DNA from 3 places in the Neorhizobium sp. 2083 genome. Region 1 is predicted to be linked to each of the others. Evidence: predicted binding sites of a transcription regulator. Region 1 holds the regulator's gene; each other region holds the start of a gene.
What was found. Region 1 encodes HrcA, which represses chaperone genes, less so after heat shock. Its sites were predicted from a motif close to GTTAGCACTCNCNNNNNGNGAGTGCTAAC; they were not measured.
Positions count from the first base shown of each region.

Region 2: a site for HrcA is predicted at 1,025-1,053, ahead of groES (co-chaperone GroES). Genes of this name have one in related genera too.
Region 3: a site for HrcA is predicted at 1,440-1,468, ahead of groES (co-chaperone GroES). Genes of this name have one in related genera too.

Region 1 is NZ_JAVDTC010000001.1:1,123,190-1,126,466, forward strand. It holds gene hpf (ribosome hibernation-promoting factor, HPF/YfiA family) at 1-34, shown strand, start outside; gene ptsN (PTS IIA-like nitrogen regulatory protein PtsN) at 112-576, shown strand; gene grpE (nucleotide exchange factor GrpE) at 708-1,349, opposite strand; gene hrcA (heat-inducible transcriptional repressor HrcA) at 1,466-2,545, opposite strand; gene rph (ribonuclease PH) at 2,724-3,277, shown strand, end outside.
Region 2 is NZ_JAVDTC010000003.1:53,722-56,998, reverse strand. It holds gene J2X76_RS13050 (hypothetical protein) at 264-554, opposite strand; gene J2X76_RS13045 (usg protein) at 650-922, opposite strand; gene groES (co-chaperone GroES) at 1,204-1,518, shown strand; gene groL (chaperonin GroEL) at 1,574-3,202, shown strand.
Region 3 is NZ_JAVDTC010000002.1:560,270-563,546, forward strand. It holds gene groL (chaperonin GroEL) at 1-1,025, opposite strand, end outside; gene groES (co-chaperone GroES) at 1,091-1,387, opposite strand; gene J2X76_RS10965 (DUF982 domain-containing protein) at 1,787-2,053, shown strand; gene J2X76_RS10970 (recombinase family protein) at 2,191-2,742, shown strand; gene J2X76_RS10975 (NAD(P)H-quinone oxidoreductase) at 2,897-3,277, opposite strand, start outside.

The sequences.
Region 1 (3,277 bases):
TGGCTGGATCGATTCCACCAATATCAAGAACTAAAACTTGGGGAGAGCGTCGGAAACGACGCTCCCCTTCGCCTAGGGCACAAGCTCTTGCGGCACGAAGGATGATGAGAAATGGCATTGGCAGATTTGCTGCAGCAAGATGCGATTATTCCTGCCCTGAAGGTAAATTCCAAAAAGCAGCTGTTGCAGGAGCTGGCAGCCAAGGCTTCCAAGCTGACGGGCGTGGGCGAACGAGAAATCTTCGACATCATCCTGCAGCGCGAAAGGCTCGGCTCCACCGGCGTCGGCCACGGTATCGCCATCCCGCACGGCAAGTTGAGCAGCATCTCTTCCATCAAGGGCATTTTCGCGCGTCTTGAAGCACCGGTCGATTTCGAAGCGCTCGACGACGAGCCGGTCGACCTGGTATTCCTGCTGCTCGCTCCCGAGGGGGCAGGCGCCGACCACTTGAAGGCCCTGTCGCGGATCGCCCGCGTGCTGCGCGACCAGGACCTCGTCGCCAAGCTGCGCAAGACCGATTCCGCCTCGGCGATCTATGCCTTCCTCAACGAGGAGCAGGCAAACCACGCCGCCTGACGGCACATGCATTTCGTGGGGACGAAACGAACCGCGCGGCCGCTGATAAAGCGCCGCGCGGTTTTGTTTTCAGCGGTTGTTGAGCATCGGGCGTAGGCAAAAAGCGGGCTGACACCCGATTTTCAAAGGTCTCAGGCGTTGTTGCCGCCGGCGGCTTCTGCCGGAGCTTCCGCCTTCGGCCCGCCCTTGGCAACACCCACCATGGCCGGGCGCAGGACGCGTTCGCCGATCGTGAAGCCTGCCTGGACCACCTGGACGACCGTGTTGTTCGGTACGGCAGGGTTCGGGATCTCGAACATCGCCTGATGGAAGTTCGGGTCGAACTTCTGGCCCTCGGCATCGATCTTCTTGACGCCGTGGCGTTCCAGCGCCGACAGCATGGAGCGTTCGGTCATCTCGACACCCTCGAGGAGCGTCGTCAGCGAGGCATCGGCGGCAGCGCGCATTTCGGTCGGAACGGCGTCCAGCGCCCGGCGGAGGTTATCCGAGACTGCGAGCATGTCACGTGCAAAACCGGCGGCCGCATAGGACTTCGCGTCCTTGATCTCGCGTTCGGTGCGGCGGCGCAGGTTATCCATCTCGGCGGCCAGCCGCAGGAAACGATCGCGCAGTTCGTTATTCTCGGCCTTCAGCAATTCCAGCGGATCCGGTTCGGCGGCAGGCGCCTCGGCATTCTTCTGGCTGGCCGCGTCCTCAAGAGCAGATGCAACAGCTTCCGCCGTATTCTCCGCGGCAGCTGCGTCAGGTCCGTTCTTGTTGGTTTCGTCGGTCATGACGGTCTCCGGTTATTCTTGGCTTGATTTAAGGGCTTCGATTTGTGCCCGATATCGAGGTTAAAGGTGAAAAAATCAAGGCTTGCGGGGAAACTTGGGGCCTGCTCGTCGCGAATTCAGCGCGACAGCCTTGCAAGGAGCTGGGCGGTATAGTCCACCATGGGCACGATGCGCGAATAGTTGAGCCGCGTCGGGCCGATAACACCGACGGCACCGACGATCCGATCCTCGCCGTCGCGATAGGGCGCGACTATCAGCGACGAGCCGGAGAGGGAAAACAGCTTGTTTTCCGAGCCGATGAAAATCCGGACGCCCGGCCCCTTTTCGGCAAGGTCGAGAATCTCGATCAGGCTGTCCTTCTTTTCGAGATCGTCGAAAAGCAGCCGCAAGCGATCCAGATCGGCAACGTCCGCCAGGCCTTCGAGCAGATTGGCGCGGCCGCGCACTATGAGCTGGGTCGGCTTGCCCTCCTCGCTGTCGCCCGACCAGACCGCAAGACCGCGTTCCACCAGCTCCTGGGAAAGCGCATGAAGCTCGCCCTGAACCTGGTCCTTGAGGGTCTTCAACTGGCCGCGCAGCTCCGGCAGCGTCTGGCCGCTCAGATGGGCATTGAGGAAATTGGCTGCTTCGGTCAATTGCGACGATGTCACGCCGGCCGGCAGTTCGATGATCCTGTTTTCCACCTGGTTATGATCGCCGACCAGCACCGCGAGCGCCTTGGTCGGCTCCAGGCGAATGAATTCGACATGCTTGAGGACCGGGTCGCTCTTGGTGGTGATGACGATGCCGGCGCCGCGCGAGACGCCTGAGAGCATCCGGGTTGCTTCCGCCATCAGGCTCTCGATCGGCTGATCGCGATCCGCGGGCCGGATCTGCCGATCGATACTGGCGCGCTCTTCGGCGGACAGGTCCCCGACCTGCATGAAGGCATCGACGAAAAAGCGCAGCCCCGACTGGGTCGGAAGGCGGCCGGCGCTGATATGCGGGGAGTAGATGAGACCGAGTTCCTCGAGGTCGCTCATCACGTTGCGCACGGAAGCCGGCGACAGCGATATCGGCAGCAGGCGGGAAAGATTGCGGGAACCGAGCGGCTCTCCCGTTTCCAGATAGCTTTCCACGATGCGACGGAAAATTTCGCGCGAACGATCGTCGAGCACAGAGCCGCTGTCCCTACCCGTCGATGCCGAAAATCCCATCTAAACCTTCACCTTTCCATTGATCCTTCCGGAAAATATAGTCATTCCCCGCGCCTTAGCCAAAGGGAAAATCGCCGCCGCCACAGTCAGTCGCCCCGCAAGCTCTTACCGGCCTTTTTCTTTGCAAAAGCTTGGCCGGGGCCTTAGAAGGCGGAAACAGAAATCCAGGGAGTGAAGCATGCGGCCTTCAGGCAGACAGTTGAACCAGATGCGCAAGGTCTCGTTCGAGCGCAATTTCTCCAAACATGCGGAAGGCTCCTGCCTCGTGAAGTTCGGCGATACGCATGTGCTCTGCACCGCGAGCCTGGAAGAAAAGACGCCGCCGTGGCTGCGCAACAGCGGCAAGGGCTGGGTGACCGCCGAATACGGCATGCTGCCGCGCGCCACCGGCGACCGCATGAAGCGCGAAGCCGCTGCCGGCAAGCAGGGCGGCCGCACCCAGGAGATCCAGCGCCTGATCGGCCGCTCGCTCCGCGCCGTCGTCGATCTCGAAGCGCTCGGCGAAAAACAGATCACCGTCGACTGCGACGTCATCCAGGCAGACGGCGGCACGCGCACGGCCTCGATCACCGGCGGCTGGATCGCGCTCTACGACTGCCTGAAATGGATGGAAGCCCGCTCGATGATCAAAGTCGAGAAGGTGCTGAAGGATCACGTCGCAGCGATCTCCTGTGGTATCTTTGCCAACCAGCCGGTGATCGACCTCGATTATATCGAGGACTCCGCCGCCGA
Region 2 (3,277 bases), on a different contig from region 1:
ATTGTTACCAAGCTGGCTCCGATATCCACTTGAAATAACGTGCCATCAAGGAAAAGTCCCTCTGGTAGTCCGTACAGGCTGGCAGCGAAAGAGGTTCTTTGTGCTTGCTGTAAATCGGGAGGCGTTTGCCACTACCGCCTGGTCATGGAATCATACCGCCGACCGTGCGATCGCATCTCGGCGGCGCCGAGTCGCACGGCGCTCCTTTTGATGCGTTTGGGGTTAGGACGACGATCACGCAAAGCAGGGAGGGCACATGATTATCAGTGCACCGCCATGCTCACCATCGGATACGGATGAACCGCCTTGAATTGCGCGATCATCGCAGTTGCCTGCTGGAGTACGCGTTCGGCATTGCGCAGATCGTCACGGGCAAGCTCGTCGGCGTTGACGCGAATCGCTTCAGCCATATTGGTCGAAATGGCAGCAAAATGCCTGTGCCCTTCGATGAAGGCGTCTCGTGCCGTGCTTTCGAGGGCGCGAGCGATGTTCACGAAAACCTCCTCGCGCTCTTCGACGTCGAGATCTTTAATCGCGTTAATTCCTTCTTCCATCTTTGCCTCACTCTGAACAGACGTGCGGATAAAGCCGAGCTCATCAAGCCCCGGCCGCGGAAGAGCTAGGAAAACGGAATTTCAATTTCAAGCCCTCAGTGAAGCTTGAACTCGCCCTCGACACGGCGCCAATCGTTCGGCCCGATCAGGCGCTGATGGGTGTAACGGACGGAATGGAGAGGGCCATCAAGGCTGGCCTGCCAGAAATCCAGGAACTTGTGCATTTCGGGGAAATCGGGGGCTAGGTCGTAGTCCTGCCATACGTAGGTCTGCAGGACGGATTCGAAATCGGGAATTCGGTAAAGGATATGTGCGGTGGTCAGCCCGTAGCCGTTCAGTTGACGCTCCAGATCCGATGAAAATCGCATGCTTCATCTCCGTTTCAGACATTGCAAATGCTGGCGCAAAATTTTGCGGCCATCAACGCTTTTATCAACGCGGCATGCCAGTTTCTTGTTCCTTTCCAGCGCGTTAGCAGCAGTTCCAGATGAGTGCTAATTTTTTCGCTTCGCCCTCTTGAAATCGAAAAATCGCGAAACCAGATCTTTTTGCGCAGAACGCTCGACAGAGGTTTTGCACCCGCCCGGACTGGTCATCCGGTCCGGCCAGGGGGAACAACATCATCATTGTTTGTCCATTGGAGGAAAACATGTCGTTCCGACCGCTTCACGATCGCATTCTCGTCCGCCGGGTCGAATCCGAAGAGAAGACCAAAGGCGGCATCATCATTCCCGACACCGCCAAGGAAAAACCGCAGGAGGGCGAAGTCATCGCCGTCGGTCCCGGCGCCCGCAACGAGACCGGCCACATCCAGGCGCTCGACGTCAAGGTCGGCGATCGCATCCTGTTCGGCAAATGGTCTGGCACCGAGATCAAGATCAACGGCGAGGACCTGCTGATCATGAAAGAAAGCGATGTCATGGGCATCATCGCGGCCCAGGCAGAGCAGAAGAAAGCCGCCTGAGCATTTAACGCCAAAAACCATCAGTCAGATAGCTGCCTATTGAGGAGTTAGAGAAATGGCTGCGAAAGAAGTCAAGTTCAACACCGATGCCCGTGAACGGATGCTGCGTGGGGTCGACGTGCTCGCCAATGCGGTGAAGGTAACGCTCGGCCCGAAGGGCCGCAACGTCGTGATCGACAAGTCGTTCGGCGCGCCTCGCATCACCAAGGACGGCGTATCGGTCGCCAAGGAAATCGAACTGGAAGACAAGTTCGAGAACATGGGCGCGCAGATGCTGCGCGAAGTCGCTTCGAAAACCAACGACCTCGCGGGCGACGGTACCACAACCGCAACCGTTCTGGCCCAGGCGATCGTCAAGGAAGGCGCCAAGGCGGTTGCCTCTGGCATGAACCCGATGGACCTGAAGCGCGGCATCGACATTGCCGTCGACGCCGTTGTCAAGGAACTCAAGTCAAACGCCCGCAAGATCACCAGTAATTCCGAGATCGCCCAGGTCGGAACGATCTCGGCGAACGGTGACGAGGAAATCGGCCGCTATCTTGCGGAGGCGATGGAGAAGGTCGGCAACGAAGGCGTCATCACGGTTGAAGAAGCCAAGACCGCCGAAACCGAACTCGAAGTCGTCGAGGGCATGCAGTTCGACCGCGGCTACCTGTCGCCCTACTTCGTCACCAATCAGGACAAGATGCGGGTCGAGCTGGAAGATCCCTATATCTTGATTCACGAGAAGAAGCTCTCCAACCTTCAGGCAATGCTGCCGGTGCTGGAGGCTGTTGTCCAGTCGGGCAAGCCGCTCCTGATCATCGCCGAAGACGTTGAAGGCGAAGCTCTTGCAACTCTCGTCGTCAACAAGCTGCGTGGCGGCCTCAAGATCGCTGCCGTCAAGGCTCCGGGCTTCGGCGACCGCCGCAAGGCCATGCTGGAAGACATCGCCATCCTGACGGGCGGCACTGTCATCTCCGAAGACCTTGGCATCAAGCTCGAAAACGTCACGCTCAACATGCTCGGCCGGTCGAAGAAGGTGGCGATCGAGAAGGAGAACACAACCATCATCGATGGTGCCGGTTCGCGTGCTGAGATCGAAGGCCGCACCGCGCAGATCCGCGCCCAAATCGAGGAGACGACCTCCGATTACGACCGCGAGAAGCTGCAGGAACGCCTTGCTAAGCTCGCTGGCGGCGTCGCCGTGATCCGCGTCGGCGGCTCGACCGAAGTGGAAGTCAAGGAGAAGAAGGACCGTGTCGACGATGCACTGCATGCGACCCGTGCGGCTGTCGAGGAAGGCATCCTCCCGGGCGGCGGTGTTGCGCTGCTGCGCGCCGTGAAGGCCCTCGAAAATCTCGCATCGGCCAACCAGGATCAGAAGGTCGGCGTCGAAATTGTTCGCCGCGCTATCGAGGCGCCGGTCCGGCAGATCGCCGAGAACGCCGGCGCCGAAGGTTCGGTGATCGTCGGCAAGCTGCGCGAGAAATCGGAGTTCTCCTACGGCTGGAACGCCCAGACCGGCGAATATGGTGATCTCTACGCCCAGGGTGTGATCGATCCCGCCAAGGTCGTGCGCACGGCCCTCCAGGATGCCGCTTCGGTCGCAGGCCTTCTGGTGACGACGGAAGCGATGATTGCCGAAAAGCCCAAGAAGGAAGCCGCTCCGGCCCTGCCCGCGGGCGCCGGCATGGACTTCTAAGGCCGCCTGCTGCCGGAGGCTCGTCCCACCCTCGAGGGGCGAGCCTCCTCCAAATTGTTGAATAAGTTCCATCGG
Region 3 (3,277 bases), on a different contig from region 1:
ATATCAGCCTTGGTGCCGGCACCATCGACGACGGTGGTATTTTCCTTGGTGATCGAGACCTTCTTGGCACGGCCAAGCATTTCAAGCGTGACGTTTTCAAGCTTGATGCCGAGGTCTTCGGAAATCACGGTGCCGCCGGTCAGGATGGCGAGGTCCTCAAGCATGGCCTTGCGGCGGTCGCCGAAACCCGGAGCCTTGACGGCAGCGATCTTGAGGCCGCCACGCAGCTTGTTGACGACGAGCGTTGCAAGAGCTTCGCCTTCGACGTCTTCGGAAATGATCAGCAGCGGCTTGCCGGTCTGGACGACAGCTTCGAGGATCGGCAGCATAACTTGAAGATTGGAAAGCTTCTTCTCGTGCAACAGCACGTAGGCATCTTCCAGTTCAGCCACCATCTTTTCGGCGTTGGTGACGAAATAGGGGCTGAGGTAGCCACGGTCGAACTGCATGCCTTCGACGACTTCGAGTTCGGTTTCGGCGGTCTTGGCTTCCTCGACGGTGATCACACCCTCGTTGCCGACCTTTTGCATCGCGTCAGCGATGTATTGGCCTATTTCCTTCTCGCCATTGGCAGAGATGGTGCCCACCTGAGCGATCTCTTCCGATGTGTTGATCTTCTTGGCCTTGGCCAGCAGGTCCTTGACGACCGCGGTAACGGCGAGATCGATGCCGCGCTTCAGGTCCATCGGGTTCATGCCGGCAGCAACGGCCTTGCCGCCTTCGCGAACGATGGCTTGGGCGAGAACGGTCGCGGTTGTGGTGCCGTCGCCTGCGACGTCGTTGGTCTTCGAAGCGACTTCGCGGACCATCTGGGCGCCCATGTTCTCGAACTTGTCGTCCAGTTCGATTTCCTTGGCCACAGCGACGCCGTCCTTAGTGATGCGCGGCGCCCCATAGGACTTGTCGATCACGACGTTGCGGCCCTTGGGGCCGAGTGTGACCTTCACGGCGTCAGCGAGAATATCGACGCCGCGCAGCAGCTTTTCGCGTGCATCACGGCCGAATTTGATTTGTTTGGCAGACATGGGAAAACTCCCGGGCTGATCGCCCAATGGTCGTCATGAGAAGAAATAGAAGAAGCGACTGATGATCAGGCGATAACGCCCATGACATCAGCTTCCTTCATGATCAGCAGGTCTTCACCGTTGAACTTGATCTCGGTGCCGGACCATTTGCCGAAAAGAATGCGGTCGCCCGCCTTGACATCGAGAGGCACAAGCTTGCCGCTCTCATCGCGCGCGCCGGCTCCGACGGCGACGATTTCGCCTTCCTGCGGCTTTTCCTTGGCTGTATCCGGAATGATGATTCCGCCCTTGGTCTTGGCTTCAGCCTCGATACGGCGCACGACGACGCGGTCGTGCAACGGCCGGAAAATGGTATTAATCATTTTGGGGTTCCTCAACGGGATCGCGGCCGAATGGCCAGTCCCGATAATTCAACTTAGCAGTCTTTCGCCGAGAGTGCCAGCGTCATTCGCGCTTTGGTGGCGCTCGCAGCGGCCGAACTGACGCACCACCCGGCTCCTGCCCACATATTAGACTATCGGGTGTTTTGGCGCGCTTGGTCATTGGAGTTGGGACGCGCGACCGCAAAACGATGGCGCGACCAGTCGCCGACCAGATGAGAGTGGGCTGGCTCGCAAAGTCGGTAGGGTCCTGGGACGCCCCACTTTGGGAAACGTCCTAGGCGAACGCCGACCGTCTCGCCAACCTTCCGATTGTGTTGCTAATTGATGGGAAAAAGCGCGTGGTGTTATCTCCGGCCGTGCGCCGGGAGGAGAAACGCCATGGCATGGAAGCGACTGACGACCTACAAACCGGGCGTTCGATGGAGCACGCCCGTTGTTGTGCGGATCGGATACGGTTCGTCCGAATTGATCGAGAATGCTGCGGACGCGCTGGAACTCCTTGAAAGACGTTGGCCGCATGAGCGCGACAAACACTATCTGGCCGCGAAGCAAGCGTGTGAGGCTGCGCTCTTCCATAGTCGTTCGAGCTCGATAGCTCGCGAAGCGTTTATAGCCGCAGCCATTGAGGCATATGTTCTTGCATAAGGGCGCCGGGTTTTAGCTGGTAACGCCGGGGTATACGGTGGTGTGCCGTCACGCGGTCGTGCCTGGCGCCGTCACATCCGGGTTGACATCGACTATTTGTGACACAGTAGCCTTGAGCCTAAAGCTTGAGGTGACATATGGCCCGCATTGGTTACGCACGCGTCAGTACGACCGACCAGGACTTGGATATTCAATATACCAGGTTGAAGGCCGAAGGCTGCGAGATAGTCCGAGCGGAGAAAATATCGGGAGCAAGTCGAGAGGGACGAGGTGAGCTGGCCACGGTCATCGAGTTTCTGCGGCCCGGCGACGAGCTTGTCGTTTCGCGCCTTGATCGCTTAGGCCGCGATACCCGGGATGTGCTCAATATCATTTATGAGTGCGAGCAGCGTGGCGCCTTCGTGACCGTGCTGGACCCACATGTAACGACGCGTGGCGAAATGGGGCACCTGGTGCTGACCGTTCTAGGCATGGTGGCGCAGATGGAGCGCCGTTTCATTAAGGAGAGGCAGCGTGAGGGTATTGAACGGGCCAGGTCAACAGGGCAGTACAAGGGCGGAAAGGTTCGGATCGATCATGAGAAAATTCGCCACCTTTCGGCTTTGGGTATTGGCGTAACTAAGATCGCCAAGGAAATCGGCTGCTCGCGAATGCAAGTTTATCGCGTGCTAAATGCGCGCACCGCATGACCGATTTGCGCCTCCATGTCGGTCATAGAAGTCACCGTACCACGCTCCCAAAAGCAGACGCGCTTGCGGCGACACATCATCAACTTGGGGCCACTATGTGATGAGGTGGTCGCCACCCTTGTCCCTTCTTGCGCAGAAACGTCCTCTTCCGACTTCACTCACGAAAATCGCAGAGAACGATTTTGCCGAACACTCCACCAGCCTCTATTCGACGATGGGCCTCCGACGCAGCCGAGAGCGGGTAGCGCGCGCCAAGGACGGGCTGAAGTGCGTTGCCGATCATGGGCAGAACCTGGCCCCTGAAGCGCTGGATCATTGCTCTTTTCTCGGCGCGAGATCTGGATTTCATAACGGTGCCCAGCAGTTGAAGGTGGTTGTGAAGTACGATGCCGAGGGGAATGATGGCATTGTCATCACGCCCCAACAGCCCGACCTGGACAAGCCGACCGCCAGGTGCCAGTCTTCTGATATTGCGGGCCAGATAGGACCCGCCGGCAAAGTCGATGATCAGGTCCACACCGCGTGAGGCGGTCAC